2 regions of the Streptomyces sp. NPDC054975 genome follow, and region 1 is predicted to be linked to the other one. Evidence: riboswitches for the same ligand, from Rfam matches in the RefSeq annotation. Region 1 holds a riboswitch; the other holds the start of a gene.
What was found. Region 1 has a riboswitch for S-adenosylmethionine ahead of thrC (threonine synthase). Riboswitches for the same ligand answer to the same signal wherever they lie in the genome.
Positions count from the first base shown of each region.

Region 2: linked by a shared signal. The riboswitch ahead of ACWF79_RS23570 (aminotransferase class V-fold PLP-dependent enzyme) and the one ahead of thrC (threonine synthase) in region 1 are both predicted to bind S-adenosylmethionine.

Region 1 is NZ_JBSGWV010000002.1:118,210-128,842, forward strand. It holds gene nagA (N-acetylglucosamine-6-phosphate deacetylase) at 89-1,234, opposite strand; gene ACWF79_RS02940 (ROK family protein) at 1,234-2,172, opposite strand; gene ACWF79_RS02945 (ABC transporter substrate-binding protein) at 2,390-3,661, shown strand; gene ACWF79_RS02950 (DUF3263 domain-containing protein) at 3,685-4,050, shown strand; gene otsB (trehalose-phosphatase) at 4,113-4,961, shown strand; gene ACWF79_RS02960 (alpha,alpha-trehalose-phosphate synthase (UDP-forming)) at 4,958-6,409, opposite strand; gene ACWF79_RS02965 (DUF7927 domain-containing protein) at 6,475-8,265, opposite strand; gene ACWF79_RS02970 (glucosyl-3-phosphoglycerate synthase) at 8,322-9,290, opposite strand; SAM riboswitch class I at 9,412-9,569, shown strand; gene thrC (threonine synthase) at 9,563-10,633, shown strand, end outside.
Region 2 is NZ_JBSGWV010000029.1:31,196-41,828, reverse strand. It holds gene qcrB (cytochrome bc1 complex cytochrome b subunit) at 1-247, shown strand, start outside; gene trpD (anthranilate phosphoribosyltransferase) at 383-1,447, shown strand; SAM riboswitch class IV at 1,524-1,640, shown strand; gene ACWF79_RS23570 (aminotransferase class V-fold PLP-dependent enzyme) at 1,831-3,258, shown strand; gene ACWF79_RS23565 (Lrp/AsnC family transcriptional regulator) at 3,307-3,588, opposite strand; gene ACWF79_RS23560 (rhomboid family intramembrane serine protease) at 3,585-4,337, opposite strand; gene ACWF79_RS23555 (hypothetical protein) at 4,494-4,736, shown strand; gene ACWF79_RS23550 (NYN domain-containing protein) at 4,772-6,136, shown strand; gene ACWF79_RS23545 (NlpC/P60 family protein) at 6,393-7,421, shown strand; gene ACWF79_RS23540 (NlpC/P60 family protein) at 7,617-8,639, shown strand; gene ACWF79_RS23535 (hypothetical protein) at 8,680-9,894, shown strand; gene ACWF79_RS23530 (glycosyltransferase 87 family protein) at 10,075-10,633, opposite strand, start outside.

The DNA.
Region 1 (10,633 bases):
CCGCGCCTGGAACGCGCCCCGATCATGCCAAACGGAAGGCGGTTGGCCCAGTCCCCGGGCCAACCGCCGTACGTCCGATGGGGCGATATCACGCCAGGTGGGGCTCAACCACCCAGGTGCCCTTGCGCATCACGCCCTTGACGTCGAATTCGGCGTCGAGCACGACCAGGTCGGCGTCCTTGCCGGGCTCCAGGGAGCCGACGCGGTCGTCGATGCCGAGCAGCCGGGCGGGGTTGGCGGAGATGGCCTGGACGATCGACTCGACGGGCAGCTTGTCGATGGTCGCGGCGCGCTTGAACGCCCGGTCCAGGGTGAGGGTCGAGCCGGCGATGGAGCCGCCCTCGACGAGCCGCGCGACGCCCTCCTTCACCTCGACGGCCAGCGGGCCGAGCGAGTACAGGCCGTCGCCGAAGCCGGCCGCGTCCATCGCGTCCGTGATGAACGCGACGCGCCGGGGGCCCGCGTGATGGAACGCCAGCTCCAGGGCGGCCGGGTGCAGGTGGGTGCCGTCGTTGATGAGCTCGACGGTGATCCGCTCGTCCTCCAGGAGCGCGGCGATCGGGCCGGGGGTGCGGTGGCCGAGCGCGGGCATCGCGTTGTAGAGGTGGGTGGCCACGGTGGCGCCCGCGTCGATGGCCTCGACGGTCTGCTCGTACGTCGCGTCGGTGTGGCCGATGGCGGCGATCACGCCGTGTTCGGCGAGCAGGCGTACGGAGTCGATGCCGCCGGGCAGTTCGGTGGCGAGGGTGACCATCTTGGCCTGGCCGCGCGCGGCGTCGACGAGCTTGCGGACCTCGGCCGGGTCGGGGTCGCGCAGCAGCGTCTCGTCGTGCGCGCCCTTGCGGCAGGGGGCGATGAACGGGCCCTCGAAGTGGATGCCCGCGATCTCGCCCTGCTCGGCGAGTTCGGAGAGCAGCCCGGCGCGGCGGCTGAGGAAGTCCATCTCGCCGGTGACGAAGGAGGCGACGACGGTCGTGGTGCCGTGCAGCCGGTGGGTGTGGACGCCGGTGAGGATCTCCTCGACGGTGCCGGAGGTGAAGGAGGCTCCGCCGCCGCCGTGGTTGTGCATGTCGACGAAGCCGGGGACGACCCAGTGGCCCGTGAGGTCGAGCGAGGGCGCGTCGGCGGGCGAGGAGCCCGCGATGCGACCGCCGTCGACGATCACCCGTCCGTTCTCGACGACCCCGGTCGGCAGCACCACGCGGGCCCCGGCGAGAACTGTGGAAACGGCCATCAGGCGGATACCTCCGAGTCGAGGGAGAGAAGATCCCAGGCGAGGAGGCCCGCGCCCAGGCATCCGGCGGTGTCCCCGAGGGCTGCCGGTACGACGGCGGGCAGCTTCTGGAACGTGACGCGTTCCTCCACCGCGGCCCTCAGTGGTGTGAACAAGGTTTCCCCGGCCTCGGCGAGACCGCCACCGATGATGAGCGTGCGGGGGTCCAGCAGGGTGAGCGCGGTGACCAGGCCGTCCGCGAGCGCGTCGATGGCCTCCTGCCAGACCCGTACGGCCCGGGGGTCGCCGGACTCGACGGCCTTGGCGCAGTCGGCGGCGTCCGCCTTCGGGTCGCCGGAGGCGGCGGCCCAGGCCTGGGAGACGGCGGAGGCGGAGGCGTACCGCTCCAGGCAGCCGCGCTGGCCGCAGCCGCACTCGGTGCCGCCGGGGCGGACGACGATGTGGCCGATCTCGCCGGCGTAGCCGTGGGCGCCGGCCTCGATGGCGCCGCCGATGCCGATGGCGCCGGCGATCCCGGTGCCGAGCGGCACGAAGAGGAAGCGGTCGGCGCCGTTGCCCGCGCCGATCCGGCCCTCGGCGAGGCCGCCGGTGCGGACGTCGTGGCCGAGGGCGACGGGGATGGAGTCCAGGCGTTCGCTGAGCAGCGCGCGCATCGGGATGTCGCGCCAGCCGAGGTTGGCGGCGTAGACGGCGATGCCGCGGGCGGCGTCCACGATGCCGGGGACGGCGACTCCGGCGGCCGCGGCGGGCTCGCCGTACCGTTCGAGGCCGTAGGCGCGCAGTTCGGCGGCGAAGTCGAGGATCGTCTCGACCACGGCGTCGGGGCCGCGCTCGCGCCCGGTGGCGCGGCGTGCCTCGTGGAGCAGGGTGCCGTCCGCCCCGACGAGGGCGGCCTTCATGCCGGTGCCGCCCACATCGAGGGCGATGACGTGTCTCACGGGGACAGTCTCGCCGGTCCGGGGCCGAAAGGTCTAGTCCACTGACCGATATTGTTGCGGTGGGATACAAATTCGAAGGGTGAGGCGTACGGCCTGCGGCGACGGACTTCACAAGGTCTTCACCCCATGCCGGGGACCTCCCCAAGTGGTGTAGACCTTATGCTTCCTCTCCTGTGAAAATCACAGCTCAACGACGAGCAGAGGGTGGGGCAACGCTGTGCAGCGGCGATTCATTGGACTGACCGCGACAATCGCCGCGCTCGGACTGACCGCGGGTCTCTCCGGCTGCGGGCTCACCGAGGGAGCCACCGGCGACGTGACGCTCAAGCTCGTCGCCGCCGACTACGACCTGAACGGCGGCGACAGCACCAAGAAGTACTGGGACGAGCTCACCGCCGCCTACGAGGCCAAGCACCCCGGCGTCCAGGTCGACGTCCAGATCGAGTCCTGGAACGACGTCGACCGCAAGGTCGCCGAGATGGTCAAGGCCGGACAGGCCCCCGACATCGCCCAGATCGGCGCCTACGCCGACTACGCCGCCGCGGGTGAGCTCTACTCCGCCGACGAGCTGCTCTCCATCCCCGTCCAGGCCAACTTCCTGCGCCCGCTCGTCGAGGCCGGCGAGCACAAGCGCGCCCAGTACGGTCTGCCCTTCGCCGCCTCCACCCGGCTGCTCTTCTTCAACCAGGACCTCTTCGACCAGGCCGGCATCAGCAAGCCGCCGACCTCCTGGGAGGAGCTGGCCGCCGCCGCGGAGAAGCTGAAGGACAAGGACGTGAAGTACCCCTTCGCGCTGCCGCTCGGCCCCGAGGAGGCGCAGGCCGAGACCATGATGTGGCTGCTCAGCGGCGGCGACGGCTACACCGACGGCTCCGACCGCTACCGGATCGACTCCGAGCAGAACGTCGAGACCTTCGACTGGCTGAAGACGAACCTGGTCCAGAAGGAGCTCACCGGCCCGGTCGCCCCCGGCAAGCTCAACCGCAAGGACGCCTTCGCCGCCTTCTCGCGCGGCGAGGTCGGCATGCTCAACGGCCACCCCTCGCTGATGCAGGAGGCCGAGAAGAAGGGCGTCAAGGTCGGCAAGGTCGCGCTCCCGGGCGCGGACGGCAAGGCCAAGGCGTCCATGGGCGTCGCCGACTGGATCATGGGCTTCAAGCAGAACGGCCACCGCGAGGAGATCGGCGACTTCCTGGACTTCGTCTTCAGCGACGAGAACGTGCTGAAGTTCGCGGGCGGCAACGACCTGCTGCCGCCGACGGTCAGCGCGTACTCCCGGATGGAGAACGACGCGGAGCACAAGGACCTCCGCGAGTTCCTCGCGGAGCTGCCGAACTCGCAGCTCCCGCCGGTCGGCAAGACGTCGTGGGCCCAGGTGAGCGACAACATCAAGCAGAACATAGGCAAGGCCGTCACCCCGGGCGCGAAGCCGGCCGACGTGCTGGGCGAGATCGCCCGCAAGGCGACGGCGGCCGAGAGCGCGGAGTGAGCGCGGGGTAATAGGTTGTTCGTATGACCGGTACGACCGACACGAGCAGCCCGGGGCCCAGTGACGACGCGGGCGCCGGGGACGCCGTGCCCGGGGCCGGTGACGACGGGCTCGGTGAGGGAGGGCCCGGTGACGGCGGGCTCCGTGACGGCGGGCTCGGCCACGGTGGGCTCGGGGAGCGGGAGCGGGCCGTGCTCGCGCTCGAACGGCGGTCCTGGCCCGGTCCCGGCGCCAAGGAGCGGGCCGTCCGCGAGCGGCTCGGCCTCTCCGCGACCCGCTACTACCAGCTCCTCAACGCCCTCCTCGACGACCCGCGCGCGCTGGCGCACGACCCGGTGACCGTCAACCGGCTCCGCCGGGTCCGTGCGGAGAAGGAGCAGCGCCGCTGAGACGCGGCTCGGTGCTCCGCGAAGAGGCAGCGCCGAAGAGGCCGCGTCGGTAGGGTCGTCGTATGGTCAGCAGCCTTCCGCACCCGACCACGTCCGCAGGCCGCGACGGCCTGGCCGCGCTTCTCGCCCGGCCGGAGAAAGCCGTCGTCGCCCTCGACTTCGACGGGACGCTCGCCGAGATCGTCCCCGACCCCGAACGGGCCCGGGCGCACCCCGGCGCCGTTCCCGCGCTCTCCGTCCTCGCGCCCCGGATCGCCTCGGTCGCGGTGGTGACCGGCCGCCCGGCGGGCGTGGCCGTGCGGTACGGCGGCTTCGCCGGCGTCCCCGGCCTGGAACACCTCGTCGTCCTCGGCCACTACGGCGCGGAGCGCTGGGACGCGGTCACCGGCACGGTCCAGTCCGCCGCCGTCCACCCGGGCGTGGCCGCCGTCCGGGCCGAGCTGCCCGGCTTCCTCGACGGCGTCGGGGCGTGGCCGGGCACCTGGATCGAGGAGAAGGGCCGCGCGGTCGCGGTCCACACCCGCCGCGCCGGCGACCCCCAGGCGGCCTTCGAGGCCCTCAAGGCCCCGCTCGCCGACCTCGCGGCCCGGCACGGCCTGGTCCTCGAACCGGGCCGCATGGTCCTCGAACTGCGTCCGCCGGGCATGGACAAGGGCGTGGCGCTCGCGGAGTACGTACGGGAGGTGGGCGCCGAGTCCGTCCTGTACGCGGGCGACGACCTGGGTGACCTGCCGGCCTTCGCGGCCGTGGAGAAGCTCCGCTCGAACGGCACCCCGGGCCTGCTGGTGTGCAGCGGCTCGTCGGAGGTCCAGGAACTCTCCGACCGCGCCGACCTGTCCGTCCCGGGACCGGCGGGCGTGGTCCGCTTCCTGACGGACCTGGCGGAGGCGGTACGGGAGGGGTCCGCCTAGGAAGCCGGCTCGCCGCCGCGCAGGGCGTTCAGCTGTTCCAGGAACCAGCGCTGGGGCGGCAGCGCCGTCGCGGCGGACGCCAGGCGTTTCGAGCGGTCCGCGCGCTCGGTGGCGGGCATCGTCAGGGCCTGGAGCAGGGCGCGCGCGGTCTCCGAGACGTCGTACGGGTTGACCGTCAGGGCGTCCTCGCGCAGCTCCTCGTACGCCCCGGCCCCCGTCGACAGCACCAGCGCGCACCCGGCCTCCGAGACCACCGGGATCTCCTTCGCCACCAGGTTCATCCCGTCGCGGACCGGGTTGATCAGCGCCACGTCCGCGAGCCGGTACGCGGCGAGGGAGCGCGGGAAGTCGTCCTTCACGGAGAGGAGGACCGGCTGCCACTCCGCGGTGCCGAACTCCGTGTTGATCTCCTCCGCCAGCTCCGCGACCGACGCCGTGTACGCGCGGTAGACCTCGAGGTCCTGGCGGGACGGGTAGGCAGAGGCCAGGTGGACGACCCTGCCCCGCCACTCCGGGTGCTCCTGGAGCAGCTCCCGGTACGCCAGCAGGCCACGGACGATGTTCTTCGACAGCTCCGTGCGGTCCACCCGCACGATCGTCTTCCGGTCGCCGACCTCGGCCCGCAGCGCGGCGAGCCGGTCGTCGACCTCGGGCCGGTGGGCCAGCGAACGGAGGTCGTCGCCGTCCACGCCCAGCGGGTAGGCGTGCACCCGGGTGCGGCGCGGCTCGCCGCCCGCCCTGCGGTGCTTCACCCCGCGCCAGGGGTCGTCGCCCTGCCAGACCCCTTCGGCCTCGCCCTGCTCGCCGTGGAGGTGCGCGCCGGTGATGAACGCCTGCGCCCATCCCCAGGTGTGGAAACCCAGCTCGTCCGCGCCGAGCATGCCCCACAGCAGCTCCTCGCGGATGTCCTCGGGCAGCATCCGCAGGTACTCCGGCAGCGCCCACGGCGTGTGCGTGAAGTGGCCGATCCGCAGGTCCGGCCGCAGCTCCCGCAGCATGCCCGGGGCCAGCGCCAGGTGGTAGTCCTGCACCAGGACCGCCGCGCCCTCGTCCGCGCCGGCCGCGAGCTCCTCGGCGAAGGCCCGGTTGTAGCTCCGGTACGACTCCCAGCGGCGGCGGAACTCCGCGTCGAAGACCGGCTCGCGCGGGATCTCGTACAGGTGGTGGTGGAGGAACCACAGCACCGAGTTCGCGATGCCGTTGTACGCGTCGGCGTACACCTCCGGGTCGATGTCCAGCATCCGCACGCCCGGCTCGGAGACCCCGCGCCGGACCGCCTCGCGGTCACCGTCCCCGAGGGCCGCGCACACCCACACGCTGTCCTCCGAGGAGACGGCGCTCAGCCCGGAGACGAGACCGCCCCCGCCGCGCCGGGCACTGAGCGTGCCGTCGGCGGCGAGGGCGTACGAGACCGGACCCCGGTTGGACGCCACGAGCACAGAAGCCATGTGGCGAACCTAGCCCGTGACGTAAACGCTCAAACGTACGTATACGACTCTGGCGAATCCTCGCCTCAGAGGTCGCGGTGTCCGCGCAGGGCTGCCTTCGCCACGAGACCGGTCGCGGCCAGCGCCAGGGCCAGTCCGCCGAGCAGCCACAGGCGCTCACCGCTCGATCCGGTTTCCGCCATCGAGCTGCCGGGGCCGTGCGGGGCCGGGCCCGGGCGCGGCTCATGGGTGGTGGGGGCCGGGGCCGGGGCGATCTCGGCCTCCGAGGGGGACGGAGACGCCGGGGCCGACGGCTTGGGGTCCACCGGGGCGGGCCGCGACGGCTTCGTCGGGGACGGGCTCTGCTTCGGCGGGTCGAGGACCCGTGACACCGCGCAGGCCGGGTCCTCACTGCCCTTTCCGCAGTTCGAGCGCGGCGACTGGACCTCGACGCCGCCCAGCAGCCTGCCGTCGCCGCGCACCCGGTCGTGGACCTTCACCGAGTACGTGACCGTCGCCGACTTCCCGGCCGGGATGTCTCCGACGAAGCCGATCTTCGACCTGCCGTACGTCACCTTCCCGAGCGTCGCCTTCGCGTCGCCGGTGTAGTCGGCGTCGCCCAGGGTGCTGGTCAGGTCGTCACTGAACGTGACCTTCGGGTAGTCCAACGCGCTGACGTTCTTCGCCGTGATCGTGTACGTGAGGGTGTCGCCCGGCTTCACCTTCGTCGGGCTCGCCGTCTTGGTGATCTCCAGGTCCGGCACCGGTACGGAGAAGGCGAGCCCCGAGGGCACGTACGTGTCGCCGGTCGTCGTGAACGTCAGGTCCGCCGAGCGCGCGCCCGCCGCGATGGCGCCGTCCGGGATGTCGAAGGCCTTCGCGTCGATGGACAGGTTGTTCGTCAGCTTCGGGGAGACGGCGCCGTCGTCCTCGCTGACGAAGAAGTTGTCTCTTTTGCCCGTGTGGCTCTCGGTGACGTTCCTGCCGTCGACGAGGAACGCGTCGCCGGGCGTGTTCCAGTCGCCCTCGTACGCCGTCACGCTCGCCCGCGCCCTGCCCGTCGACCGGTGGAAGCCGTCGACGGTGAGAGTGGTGGCGGGGGAGGTGGAGCGCTGGAGGACGTGGCCGCCGTAGACGTGGATGTCGCGGCGGTCGGGGGCGAAGGTCGGCTCGGGTCCCGGGAACGCGTAGACCACCGTCAGGGACCAGCCGGCCACACAGCCCTTGCCGTTCGGCGCCCAGACGTTGCCCACCGCGACCCGCGTGTCGATGCCGGTCACGCCCGCGAACGCGGCCGTGACGTCCGACTCGCCGGTGTAGTAGTGCGGGCCGGCGGTGTCCGCCGGGTCGGTCACCATGCTGTCGATCGAGACCGCCGTCGCGGGCCCGGCGCCGACCTTGAGGTGCGGCGCGGTCGTCGCGTGGTCGCCGGGCGAGGTCACCACGTCGGCGCCGGAGATGTCGCAGCGCTTCAGTTGCGCCCCGCTCGGCGCCCTGTACGTGCCGTCGTTGCCGCCCCAGAAGAGCCGGGCGTAGGCGACCTTCGCGCCGGCCGGGACCGCGACGTGGCCGGTGCTGGAGCCGAATCCGTCGGCCATGGACGCAGTGTTCACGCGCTCCATGACGAAGGTGTTGTTGTTGTCGCCGCCCTGCCCGGCGGCGGCGCTCGCGCAGCGCGCGGCCAGGTCGGCGGGGGCCCTGGGGCAGCCCATGACCGTGTTGCCGACGGTCGTGAAATCGCCGTACAGCGACGCGTCGTAGCGCTTGCCGAAGGGCTCCACCACGTCCGCGGCGGCCGGGCCTGCCGAGGCGAGGGAGAGCGGGAGCGAGCCGAGCGAACCGACGGCGAGGGCGAGCGCCGCCGACAACCTGGTCATTCGATATGAGAGCCGCATGAAACGGAAATGTAGGCAAAAAACACAATCATTCGACGCTACGCCACGCGGCGGTGCGCGTACTCCGCGATCTCGGCCATCGGCGGCCGCTCCTCGGTGTCCACCGCGTACGTGCGCGGCGTGAACCCCGCCTCGCCCCGCTCGAACTGCGTCAGCCGGGGCCGCACCAGGTGGCCGCGGGAGAGCCGCAGCTGCGCCGTTCGGTAGATCGCCGCCGCCATCCGGCCCAGCGCCTGCCCGTCCTGGTGCCGGTGCTTGCGGACCCCGACGTCCACCTGCGCGAGCGCGTCAAGGCCGACCGTGTGCAGCGCGTCCACGAGCAGGCCCAGCTCCACTCCGTAACCGACGGGGAACGGCAGCCGTTCGAGCAGCGAGCGCCGCGCCGCGTACTCGCCGCCCAGCGGCTGCACGAAACCGGCCAGCTGCGGCCAGTGCAGATTGAGCAGCGGCCGTGCCACCAGCTCGGTCACCCGGCCACCCTGACCTGGGGTCTTGCCGGGGGCGGGCCCGTCGAACTCCGGGCCCAGCGGGCGGTCGTACATCGCCTTCACGAAGTGCACGTCCGGGTCGGTGAGCAGCGGGCCGACGATCCCGGTGACGAAGTCCGCCGAGAAGTCCCGCAGGTCCGCGTCGACGAAGCAGACGATGTCACCCTCCGTCACCATCAGCGACCGCCAGAGCACCTCGCCCTTGCCGGGCACGGCCGGTATCCGGGGCAGGATCGCGTCCCGCGCCACCACCCGGGCCCCGGCAGCCGCCGCCACCTCCGCCGTACGGTCGGTGGAGCCGGAGTCGATCACCACCAGCTCGTCCACCAGCGGGACCGCCTCGGTCATCAGCTCGCGCCGGATCACGCCGACGATGTCGCCGACCGTCGCCTCCTCGTTCAGCGCGGGCAGCACGACGCTGACCGTCGTCCCGTGCTTGGCCGCGAGGACGCGGTCGAGCGGGCGGTCTGCCACGGACCAGGACCGCCGGCCGAGCCAGCGCTCCACTTCCTCCAGCAAGGTGATCTCCATCTCGCGGTTCGGACGACCATCTCAACCGTCCATGCCTTCGGTTACAGTCTTGAACAACGCGAACGCCCGATGCATGTCGGGGTGCCGTCCGCGTTCCACAACCGAATACCGCTCATCCAGAGGGGCAGAGGGAAACGGCCCGTTGAAGCCCCGGCAACCCTCCAGTCGGTCTCGTCCGCAGTCGCCGTCACTGCGCCCGCGAGGCTCCCGGCTAGGGAAGGTGCCAAATCCGTCTCATGGCGACGTTCGTCATGGGAAAGATGAGGAGAAAGGGCCTCGCCTCCATGGCTGTACAGACTGTTTCCACCGAAACCTCCCAGACCGTCGATCTCGGTCCCGCTTCCGGCCTTTCCTGTCGGGAATGCGGTGAGGTGTTCGCGCTCGGCCCGATCTTCGCCTGCGAGCTGTGTTTCGGCCCGCTCGAAGTCGCGTACGACCTTCCCACCGGCGACCCCGAGGCGCTGCGCAAGCAGATCGAGGCCGGCCCCGCCAACATCTGGCGCTACGCCCCGCTGCTGCCCGTCCCCGCCGACGTCGCCGACAAGCCGAACCTGAACCCGGGCTGGACCAAGCTCGTCCAGGCCGACAACCTCGGCCGCGAGCTCGGCGTCGAGCCCGGCAAGCTCTTCGTCAAGGACGACTCCGGCAACCCGACGCACTCCTTCAAGGACCGCGTCGTCGCCCAGGCCCTGGAGGCCGCCCGCGCCTTCGGCTTCACCACCCTCTCCTGCTCCTCCACCGGCAACCTGGCCGGCGCCGTCGGCGCCGCCGCCGCCCGTGCCGGCTTCCGCTCGTGCGTGTTCATCCCGCACGACCTGGAGCAGGGCAAGGTCGTCATGGCCGCCGTCTACGGCGGTGAGCTCGTCGGCATCGAGGGCAACTACGACGACGTCAACCGCTTCTGCTCCGAGCTCATCGGCGACCCGCTGGGCGAGGGCTGGGGCTTCGTCAACGTCAACCTGCGCCCGTACTACGGCGAGGGCTCCAAGACGCTCGCGTACGAGATCTGCGAGCAGCTCGGCTGGGTCATCCCCGACCAGCTCGTGATCCCGATCGCCTCCGGCTCGCAGCTCACCAAGATCGACAAGGGGCTGCAGGAGCTCATCAAGCTGGGCCTGGTCGAGGACAAGCCGTACAAGATCTTCGGCGCACAGGCCGAGGGCTGCTCGCCGGTGTCGGCGGCCTTCAAGGCCGGTCACGACGTCGTACGGCCCCAGAAGCCGAACACCATCGCCAAGTCGCTCGCCATCGGCAACCCGGCCGACGGCCCGTACGTCCTCGACATCGCGCGCCGCACGGGCGGCGCGGTGGAGGACGTCAACGACGAGCAG
Region 2 (10,633 bases), on a different contig from region 1:
CGGTGAGTTCGTCGAGGTGCACCAGCCGCTCAGCCAGGGCGAGCTGTACAAGCTCACGGCGCACGAGCAGAACCAGCCGGCCGAGCTCGGCCCGCTGGTCGACGAGAACGGCGTCGAGCGCAAGGTCGGCCGCATGGAGAAGCTCCGCGTCAAGCTCAGCAAGAGCTACTACGGCGAGGACAACCAGATCGCCAAGCCGACCGTCGAGGAGTACAAGGAGATCACCAGCGGCCACGGCCACCACTGATCACCTGATCCACTCGACCTGACCAGTAGGTCGCCACAAGCGGGAGCCCCGTCCATTCGATGGACGGGGCTCTTTGCCGTCCCCGCGGCTCGATAGGGTGGTGTCGTATCCGTCACGGACCGACCAGGAGCTGCCATGAGCGCTGTGACCCCCGCTGGAGGACCTATGTCGGCGGGCCGCTCCTGGCCCGTCGTCCTGGACGGCCTGCTGACCGGCCGCGACCAGAGCGCCGAGGACACCGCCTGGGCGATGGACCGGATCCTGCGCGGCGAGGCCACCGACGCCCAGATCGCCGGATTCGTCGTGGCCCTGCGTGCCAAGGGCGAGACCGTCGAGGAGATCACCGGCCTCGTCCGCACCATGTACGAGCACGCCAACACGATCGAGGTGCCCGGCGACACCGTCGACATCGTGGGCACCGGCGGTGACGGTGCCAAGACCGTCAACATCTCCACGATGTCGGCGATCGTGGTCGCCGGCACCGGTGCCAAGGTCGTCAAGCACGGCAACCGGGCCGCGTCCTCCGCCTCCGGCGCCTCGGACGTCCTGGAGAAGCTCGGCGTCAACCTGGAACTGACCCCGCAACGGGTCGCCGACGTCGCCCAGGAGGCCGGGATCACGTTCTGCTTCGCCGTGAAGTTCCACCCGGCGCTGCGCCATGTGGCGATGGCCCGCAAGGAGCTGGGCATCCGCACGGTCTTCAACTTCCTCGGTCCGCTCACCAACCCCGCCCGGGTCAGGGCCCAGGCGACCGGTGTCGCGGATCCCCGGATGGCCCCGATCGTGGCGGGAGTGCTCGCCGAGCGCGGCTCCTCCGCACTGGTCTTCCGCGGCGACGACGGCCTCGACGAGCTGACGACCACGGCCACTTCGCGCGTCTGGGTGGTTCGGGGCGGTCAGGTGCGCGAGGAGACCTTCGACCCGAGGGACGTCGGCATCGACATCGTCCCGGTGGAGGCGCTGCGTGGCGCCGATGCCTCGTACAACGCGGATGTGGCGCGTCGGCTGCTCGCCGGCGAGACCGGTCCCGTACGGGACGCGGTGCTGCTGAACTCGGCGGCGGCCCTCGCGGCGCTGCACCCGGGGGAGGGCACCCTGGTGGAGCAGTTGCGCCACGGCATGGCGAAGGCGGCGGAGTCGATCGACTCGGGCTCGGCGCGGCGGGCGCTGGAGCGGTGGATCGCCGCGAGCAACGCGTAGCGGTGACGCGCAACCCCGTTCCGGAATACGGAACGGGGTTGCGCGCCGGCGATCAGCTGGCATACGTTCTGAACCAGGTCATGAGTGACAGCTACGAAGCCCCGGCTTGCTGTCCGGCAACCCTCCGTCCGTGGCGGGGTGCCCCGGGTGAAGACCAGGCCGTGGACAGCAAGGTCCACGGCAAGCGCGGACCCCTGCACATCCCTGGGGTCCTGGTCCTCAAGGGAGCAGTCTCGTGAGCAAGCGAATGCGCTAGGGCCTTCGGCCCCGTTTCCCCACCTCCACACGCATGCCGTGTGTCGAGGCAACACCCGTACGCGGCACCCCACTTCGCGCTGCCCTGCGGGTCCTTCGCTGCCCTCATCCCGCCAGGAGATACCGCCATGTCCGCGTACCCGAACGCCGTCGCCACCACCACCGCCACCACGGACGCCGACTCCGCCGACCCCTGCTGTGCCGCTCCGCTCCCGGTCCTCGGGCGGGACGTCACCGTGCCGCTCGTGACCGGGGGTGAGGTCACGTACGCCGCGCTCGACTACGCCGCCAGCGCGCCGGCCCTGCAGCGGGTGTGGGACGACGTCGCCGCGTACGCCCCCTACTACGGCAGCGTCCACCGGGGCGCCGGGTACCTCTCGCAGCTCTCCACCGACCTGTTCGAGAACAGCCGCGTCACCGTCGCCGAGTTCCTCGACTGCCGCCCCGGCGACCAGGTCGTCTTCACGCGCTCCACCACCGACTCGCTCAACCTGCTCGCCGCCGTGCTCCCCGCCGACTGCGAGGTCTTCGTCTTCGAGACCGAGCACCACGCCTCGCTCCTGCCGTGGCAGGACGCCCGGGTCACCTACCTCAACGCTCCCCGCACGCCCGCCCAGGCCGTCGCGACCCTGGAGCGCGCCCTCGCCGACCGCGACCCCTACGGCCCCGCCCTGGTCTGCGTCACCGGCGCCTCGAACGTGACCGGTGAGCTGTGGCCGGTCAAGGAGCTGGCCGCCGCCGCGCACGCCCACGGCGCGCGGATCGTCCTCGACGCCGCGCAGCTCGCGCCCCATCACCCCGTCTCGGTACGGGAGTTGGACGTGGACTGGGTCGCGTTCTCCGGTCACAAGCTGTATGCCCCGTTCGGGTCGGGCGTCCTCGCCGGCCGCGCCGACTGGCTCCAGGACGCCGAGCCGTACCTCGCCGGTGGCGGCGCGTCGAAGAAGGTCGCCCGCCGCGCCGACGGGGGAGTGGACGTCGAGTGGCACACCACCGCCGCCCGCCACGAGGCCGGTTCGCCGAACGTCATCGGCGTCTACTCCATCGCCTCCGCCTGCAAGGCCCTCACCGAGGCAGGTTTCGACCAGCTCGTCGCCCGTGAGCAGCACCTCGTCGCGACCGTCCGCGCGGGCCTCGCCGAGGTGCCCGAGGTCAAGGTGCTCTCGCTCTTCGGCGACGACTCCCCCTCGCCTTCGGCTGGGGGGACCCCCACGCGCGTCGGTGTCATCTCGTTCGTCGTCGAGGGCTGGAACAGCTCGCACTTCGCCGCCGCGCTCTCCGCCGAGTACGGCATCGGTGTCCGCGACGGCCTCTTCTGCGCCCACCCGCTGGTCCGCACCCTGCTCGGCAGCGACCCGCAGACCCAGGGCGAGTGCGGCGCGCCCGAGGCCGCGCCGGGTGAGAAGTCGCTCAACGCCATCCGGGTCAGCTTCGGCGCGGGTACGCCCGACGAGCACGTGGAGCGTTTCGTCCGCGCCGTGAAGGAGCTCGTCCGGGACGGCGCGCAGTGGAAGTACCGCACCGAGGACGGCCGTTGCGTCCCGGACCGCGGCTGAACACCCACTCGTACGGGTGAAGGGGGCCTCCTGTCGGGGCCCCCTTCCTCAGGACTCCAGGCCGATGGCGAAGGCCGCTTCCAGGTCGTGCTGCGAGTAGGTACGGAACGCGACGTGCGTGTCCGTCGCCTCGACACCCGGGATCTTGCTGATCCGGCCGGGGATGACGTCCGCCAGGTCGTCGTGCCGGGGCACGCGGACCATGGCGATCAGGTCGTACGTACCGGTCACCGAGAAGACCTCGCTGACGCTGTCGAGCGCGGCGATCGACTCCGCGATCTCGGGGATGCGGTCCACGCTGGTCTTGATGAGCACGATCGCGGTGATCACGGCTGGCTTTCTCCCTCGGTCGCCGCGGCTGGGGACTTCACTGTATCCCCACCCCGGTAGCGGCCCCAGGCGTAGAGGAAGCCGACGGCGAAGCCCACCACATGGGCCAGATACGCCACGCCAGGCCCCGCGCCGGCCGCGCGGGCCGCCAGCCACTGGAGCACGAACCAGAAGACCAGCACGATCCAGGCCGGAAACCGTAGCGGCAGGAAGAGCAGGAACGGAAAGAGGCTGGTCACCCGGGCGCGGGGGAAGAGATGGAGGAACGCCCCGAGGACCCCCGAGATCGCCCCCGAGGCGCCCACGAGCGTCTGCTCGCTGCTCGCGTGCGCCGCCGCGTAGCCGAGCAGCGCCAGATAGCCGCAGCCCAGGTAGAAGAGGCCGAAGGCGAACGGGCCCATGCGCTCCTCGGTCATCGCGCCGAAGACGTAGAGGAAGAGCATGTTCCCCAGCAGGTGCAGCCAGCTGCCGTGGACGAAGAGGGCGGTCAGCGGGGTGAGCAGGGTGCGCGGCGGGCCGCCGCCCACCAGCTCGGCCGGTACGACCCCCCAGCGGTGGAAGTACGCGCTCTGCGCCGCGAGGGCCGCGTCCCCGGTCCCGTACACGGGATTGAGGCCCGACACCGGGCTGATCACGAAGACCAGGCAGCAGGCGCCGATCAGGGCGTACGTCACCCTGGGCCCGGTACGGGCGCCCCGCCACGCCCCGAGGGCCGTCCGCCGCCAGTCGATCCGCCGCCCATCGATCATGGACAGATCATGGCGTAACGGGGCCGACCTGGACAGAGTGCCTCGCCGCGACACGGGGTACCTGCAAGGCCGTAGGGTTACGCGTTGTACCTCCGCAGTTCGACGGCGCACCGCGGCACCCGCACTCGCATCACGCACATGAAAGAGGACGGCACGATGACGACGGTTCCCCTGCCGACCGCCGAGACCCGCTGGCGCTGCACTCTCTGCGGCAACCTGACCCGGTTCGACGTGACCCGCTCCTCCAAGGTCGTCGAGTACGTCCATCTGGATCTGGCGGGTGAGCCGAAGGTCGAGGAGCGCGAGGTGGTCAGTGAGACCATCGAGTCGGTCCGCTGCCGCTGGTGCAACGCGGTGGACCAGATCGAACTGGTGGACAGGCCCGGCACCGCTTCCTGACGGAGGCAGCGCCCATGACGATGGGGTGACGCAACGTGGAGCAGCCCGCGCGCGGTGGAGAACCGGCCGGCGCGGCAGGTGACGCTGCCGAGGCGCTCGACCGCCCGCTGCCTGACGGCGTGCGGCGGAGGGTCGTCGCGCTGGTCTCGGACGCCTTCGGCGGGCTGACCGTCGCCGAGCTTCCGGCACCCCTGCGGCAGTACGCCCGCTTCACCGCGAGCCGGCGGGCCAAGTTCGCGGGCAACGCCATGGCCGCCGCCCTGGAGAGCGATCCGCTGTTCCGGCAGCGGATCGGCGAGCGCTTCAAGGAGGCGCAGCCCGAGCTGGCCGGGGCCGTCGAGACCGGCGCCCCGCCCGCTGCGGCCGACCCCGTCGACGTCGCCGCGGCCGCCTACGTCCTGCGCCCCGCCGGCTGGGTCAAGCTGGTCGCCGCCGCCGGTGAGGAGGCCCAGCGGGCGGACGCCGAGCGGGCCGACGAGGCCGGGCGGCGCGAGCTGGAGCGGCTGCGCGAGGAGGTCGCCGCCGCCAAGGAGCGCGGCCGCGCGGAGACCGAGCAGTTGCGCCACGATCTGGAGGCGGCCCGCAGGGAAGCCGAATCGCTTCACCGCAAGCTGCGCAGCGCCCAGAGCGATGTGAAGCGGGGCGAGGCGGCCCTCCGCAGGATCCACGCGGAGATCGACACGATCAGGGCGGAGGCGGCGGCCCAGGTGTCGTCCGCCGAGAGCGAGAGCCGGCGCCTCAAGGCCCGGCTCGGTGAGGTCGAGGCGGCCCTGGAGGCCAGCCGCCGGGCCGCCCGCGAGGGGCGCTCGGTGGAGGACATGCGGCTGCGGCTGCTGCTCGACACGGTGCTCGACGCCGCCCAGGGGCTCCGGCGCGAACTGGCCCTGCCGCCCGTCTCCGTCCATCCCGCCGACACCGTCGACGCGGTGGAGCCCGGCCGGATGTCCCCGAAGGACATCGCGGCCCGCGCGCTCTCCGAGACCGACCCGGCGCTCCTCGACCAGCTTCTCGCGCTGCCCCAGGCCCATCTGGTCGTGGACGGCTACAACGTCACCAAGACCGGCTACCCGACCATGCCGCTGGAGAAGCAGCGGCTGCGTCTGCTCGGCGGGCTCTCCGCGCTCGCGGCGCGCTCGGGCGCCGAGGTCACCTGTGTCTTCGACGGGGCGGAGCTGGCCGCCCCGGTGCTCCTCGCGCCGCCGCGCGGGGTGCGGGTGCTGTTCTCCAAGCCGGGCGTCACGGCCGACGAGTTGATCCGCCAGCTGGTCCGCGCCGAGCCGCCGGGCCGCCCGGTCGTGGTCGTCTCGACCGACCGCGAGGTGGCCGACGGGGTCGCCAAGGCCGGTGCGCGGCCCGTCGCGTCCGCCTTGTTGCTCAAGCGGCTTTCGCGCATGTCGTGACGGATCGTAAGTCCTGGGCTTAATGCCCGAATTCTGGAGGGCGTAGGGTCAAGTGGCCATTACTGCCCGTGTGAACCGTGGAAATAATGTGCCCCGTGAGCGAGATTTTGCTCATGAGGATTTGAACTGATCACAAGATGGTCACTAGGGTCAGGCCTCGAACCTTCGCGCGGTTGATCATCCATCGGGGATGTCAGCGGAGGAACCGCCTGACGCAGTTCGGTTGGGCGGCTCGAGGAAGAAGGAGCTCGCCTTCGTGGCGTCCCACCGTCGACCCAAGCAGCCGAGCCGCACCCGCGTGACCGTGCTCACCGTCACCGCCGCCGCTGCTGTTGCGCTCACCGCCCAGACCGGCGCCCAGGCGGCTCCGAAGCCGAAGATCGACGACGTCAAGTCGAAGGTCGACAAGCTCAACCACGAGGCCGAGGAGGCCACGGAGCAGTACAACCTGGCCGACGAGCGCCGGGGCAAGCTGCAGGAGGAGATCAGCACCCTCCAGGACAAGGTGGCGCGCGGACAGCAGGAGCTCAACACCCTGCGGAACAGCATCGGTTCGGTCGCGAGCGCGCAGTACCGCTCCGGTGGCATCGACCCGGCCCTCCAGCTCTTCCTCTCCTCCGACCCGGACACCTACCTCGACAAGGCGTCCGCGATCGACCAGCTCGGCGCCAAGCAGGCCGACGTGCTCCAGTCGATCCAGGCCAAGCAGCGGACCCTGGCCCAGCAGCGCGCCGAGGCGACGACGAAGCTCGGCGACCTCGAGGACGTCACCAAGACCCTCGGTGAGAAGAAGAAGAGCTACCAGGGCAAGCTGGCCGAGGCCCGCAAGCTGCTCAACACCCTCACCGCCGCCGAGCGCGCCAAGATCCAGCAGGACGAGCAGCGCGCCAGCCGCGCCGCCGGCGAGCGCGTCGACCTCGGCAACGAGGTCCCGGCCTCCGCGCGTGGCCAGGCCGCGCTCAGCGCCGCCGCCACCCAGATCGGCAAGCCGTACGTCTCCGGCGCCGAGGGCCCCAACTCGTACGACTGCTCGGGTCTGACCCAGTGGGCCTACCGCCAGGCCGGCGTCACGCTCACCCGCACCACGTACACCCAGCAGAACGACGGCGTGAAGATCGGCCGCAGCCAGCTCAAGCCGGGCGACCTGGTCTTCTTCAACGGCCTTTCGCACGTGGGTCTGTACGCGGGCAACAACACGATCCTGCACGCCCCCAAGCCGGGCGCCTCGGTCCGCTACGAGTCCATGAGCTACATGGGCACCTTCCAGTTCGGCGTGCGCATCTGACGCGCCCGACTCCCGCGGCCTGACGCCCAATCGGGTGGTTCGTCGCCTCCTTCGCTGACGTGACGCCCCGCCGGTGACCTTGTGGTCTCCGGCGGGGCGTCACTTTGCGTGCCCGGCAGGTTCGTTGGACGCAGAGTGATCACCGGCTACTGTCTGCCGCGCCAGTCTGGGTAACAGCCGAACGGAGCGCGATACGTGGCGTCCCACCGACGACCCGCCAGGGTCACCGTCCTGACCGCCGCCGCGGCCACCGCCGCCACGGCCTTCGGCGCCGTCCCCGCGAGCGCCGACCCGGTCGGCACCCCGGAGTCGACGCGTGCCACGGTCGACCGGCTCTTCGAGGAGGCCGAAAAGGCCACCGAGGGCTACAACAAGGCAGACGAGCGGGCGGACGTGCTGCGCAGGACGGTCGCCGAGGCGCGGGACAGCGTGGCGCGCGGCCAGGAGCGCATCAACCGCATGCGGGGCGCGCTCGGTTCGGTCGCCGGGGCCCAGTACCGCTCCGGCGGGATCGACCCGGCCCTGGCGCTGCTGCTCTCCTCCGACCCCGACTCCTACCTCGACCGGGCCTCCGTCCTCGACCGGGTGGCCGCCCGGCAGGGCGTGGCGCTCGGCCAACTCCAGCACGAGCAGCGCCGGCTGAACCAGGAACGGACCGAGGCGACCAAGCTCCTCGCCGAGCTGGAGCTCAGCCGCACCCAGGTCGCCCAGCACAAGCGCACCGTCGAGCGGAAGCTCGCCGAGGCCCGCCGGCTGCTGCAGTCGCTGACGGCCGAGGAGCGCGCCGACTTCGAGGGCGGCCGGGCCTCCCGCTCGGGCCGCGACGGACTCGCCGAGGAGCTGCCGCCGCTCGCCGACCTCGGCCCGGCCTCCTCGCGGGCCGCCGCCGCGGTGATCGCCGCCCGCAGCGCCATCGGCAGCCCCTACGTGTGGGGGGCGACCGGGCCGTCCGCCTTCGACTGCTCGGGCCTGATGGTCTGGTCGTACCGGCAGGCCGGGATCAGCCTCCCCCGGACCTCGTCCGCGCAGCGCGCCGCCGGCCGGCAGGTGCCGCTCTCGCAGGCGCAGCCCGGCGACCTGGTGACGTACCGCAGCGACGCCAGCCATGTCGGGATCTACGCGGGCAACGGCCAGGTCATCCACGCCCCCTATCCCGGGGCCCGGGTGCGCTACGACCCCGTGGGGATGATGTCCCACGTGACGGTGACGCGCGTCTGACCGGACGCTTGTCCGCTCGTCTGCCCGTACGATCGGGGGCGTGGCAGGTCAGGGGCGTGGAGCGGGGCGACGGGCGGCGGCCTGTCTGCTGACGACGTTGCTCGCCCTCGCCGGATGCGCCGCCCCGGAGCCGGCCGACCCCGCACCCCAGGAGATCCGCACGCTCCTCGACCAGCACGCGCGGGCGCTGCTCGACCGGGACGAGACGGCCTTCGCGGTGGCGCTCGACCCCGCGCTCGCACCCACCGCGATCGAGGAGTTCGACCGGCTCGCCGAGGTGCCGCTCGCCTCCTGGGGCTACCGCCTGAAGGACGTCGACCGGGCGGGACAGGACCGGGCGCGGGTCCGCGCCGAGCTGAGCTACCGGATCGCCGGGTACGACTCCGGCGCCGTCACCACCGAACGCGTCCTGGACCTGACCGAGCGGGACGGCCGCTGGTACGTGACCGCCGACCGGCCCGCCGAGGGCGCCACCCAGCAGCTGTGGCAGCAGGGCGAGGTGGACGCCGTACGGGGAGCGCGCAGCCTCGTCCTCGGCGTCGGGCAGTCGGAGGAGCGCCTGAAGGCGATCGCCGCACAGGCGGACCGGGCGGTGCCCGCGGTCTCCGCGGCCTGGCCCGAGGACTGGGCGGGCCGCGTGGTGGTCCTCGTCCCGGCCACGCTGGACGCCATGGGCGGACTCCTCGGGTCTCCGGCGTCCTCGTACCGGGGGATAGCGGCCGTCACGACCGGCGAGGTCGGCGGCGGCCCGGACGCGCCCGCGGACCGGGTGATCGTCAACCCCGAGGCGTACGGCGTGCTCGGCGCGTTCGGGCAGCAGGTCGTCCTCACCCACGAGACCACGCACGTGGCCACCCGCACCGCCACCTCCGCGTCCACCCCGGTGTGGCTGTCCGAGGGCCTCGCCGACTGGGTGGCGTACCGCGACACGGGCCGCACGGCCGCCCAGGCGGCCCCCGAACTGCGCCGGGCGGTCCGCGCGGGCGACCTCCCGTCGGCCCTCCCCGACGACAAGGCCTTCGCCTTCGCCGCCGACGCGGACGCCCTGGCCCGCGCGTACGAGGGCGGCTGGCTGGCGTGCGCGCTGATCGCGGAACGCTGGGGCGAGGGGCAGCTCAGGGCCTTCTACCGCGCGGTGGGCGCCCACCCGCAGCGCGAGGGCGCGGTGGAGAAGGCCCTGGCCGAGGTCCTCGGGACCACCCCGGCGGCCTTCACCGCCGCCTGGCGGGACCACCTGCGGCAGCGTCTGGGCTAGGTCGTGTCCGGAAAGTCTGGCCTGGCTGGCGGTGCCCGGCACGCGCGCTCGCCGCGTTGTCGTCAGTCGCCGACGCTCCGCGTCGACTCCCTCCTCCGCCTTGCGATCGCACGCACCGGACGCCGCCAGCCCCGCCCTGCGGGCGGACGACCATACTTTCCGGACACTCCCTAGGGCCTCTTAGGCGACCGGCAGCCTCGTCGCGGGCTCCCGGGTCGACTGGGCCGGGATCGTCGCGGGCCCCAGGCGCGGCTCGGTGACCGTCTGACGCCACAGGATGCGGCAGGCCGAGACCGACGCGGCGACCAGCAGACCGTTCCGCACGAGCAGCAGCGCGATGCCCAGCGGATCGCTGTCGGTCACGTGCGAGAACCAGACCGGGAACTCCAGCTGCGTCACCGCCGTCGCCCACAGCACCAGGTGCGCGGGCCGGCGCATCCGGCTCGCCCGGTACGCCATGCACACGGCCGCCAGGCCCACCAGCCAGATCATGTACTGCGGGCTTATCACCCGGCTCGTCGTGGTGAACAGCAGCACCGCCACGAACGCCGCGTCCGCCGGCGTCGACGTCGCGAACGACCGGGCCCGGATCCGCCACACCAGCAGCCAGCCGAACGCGGCGGCGGTCAGGGCCATGGCCGCGGTGGAGACGGTGGAGACGTACGGCCCGAGGAACTCGATCGAGCCGTAGTTCATCCGCACCTCGCCGTCCCAGCCGAGGTGCCGGGCGACGTGGAAG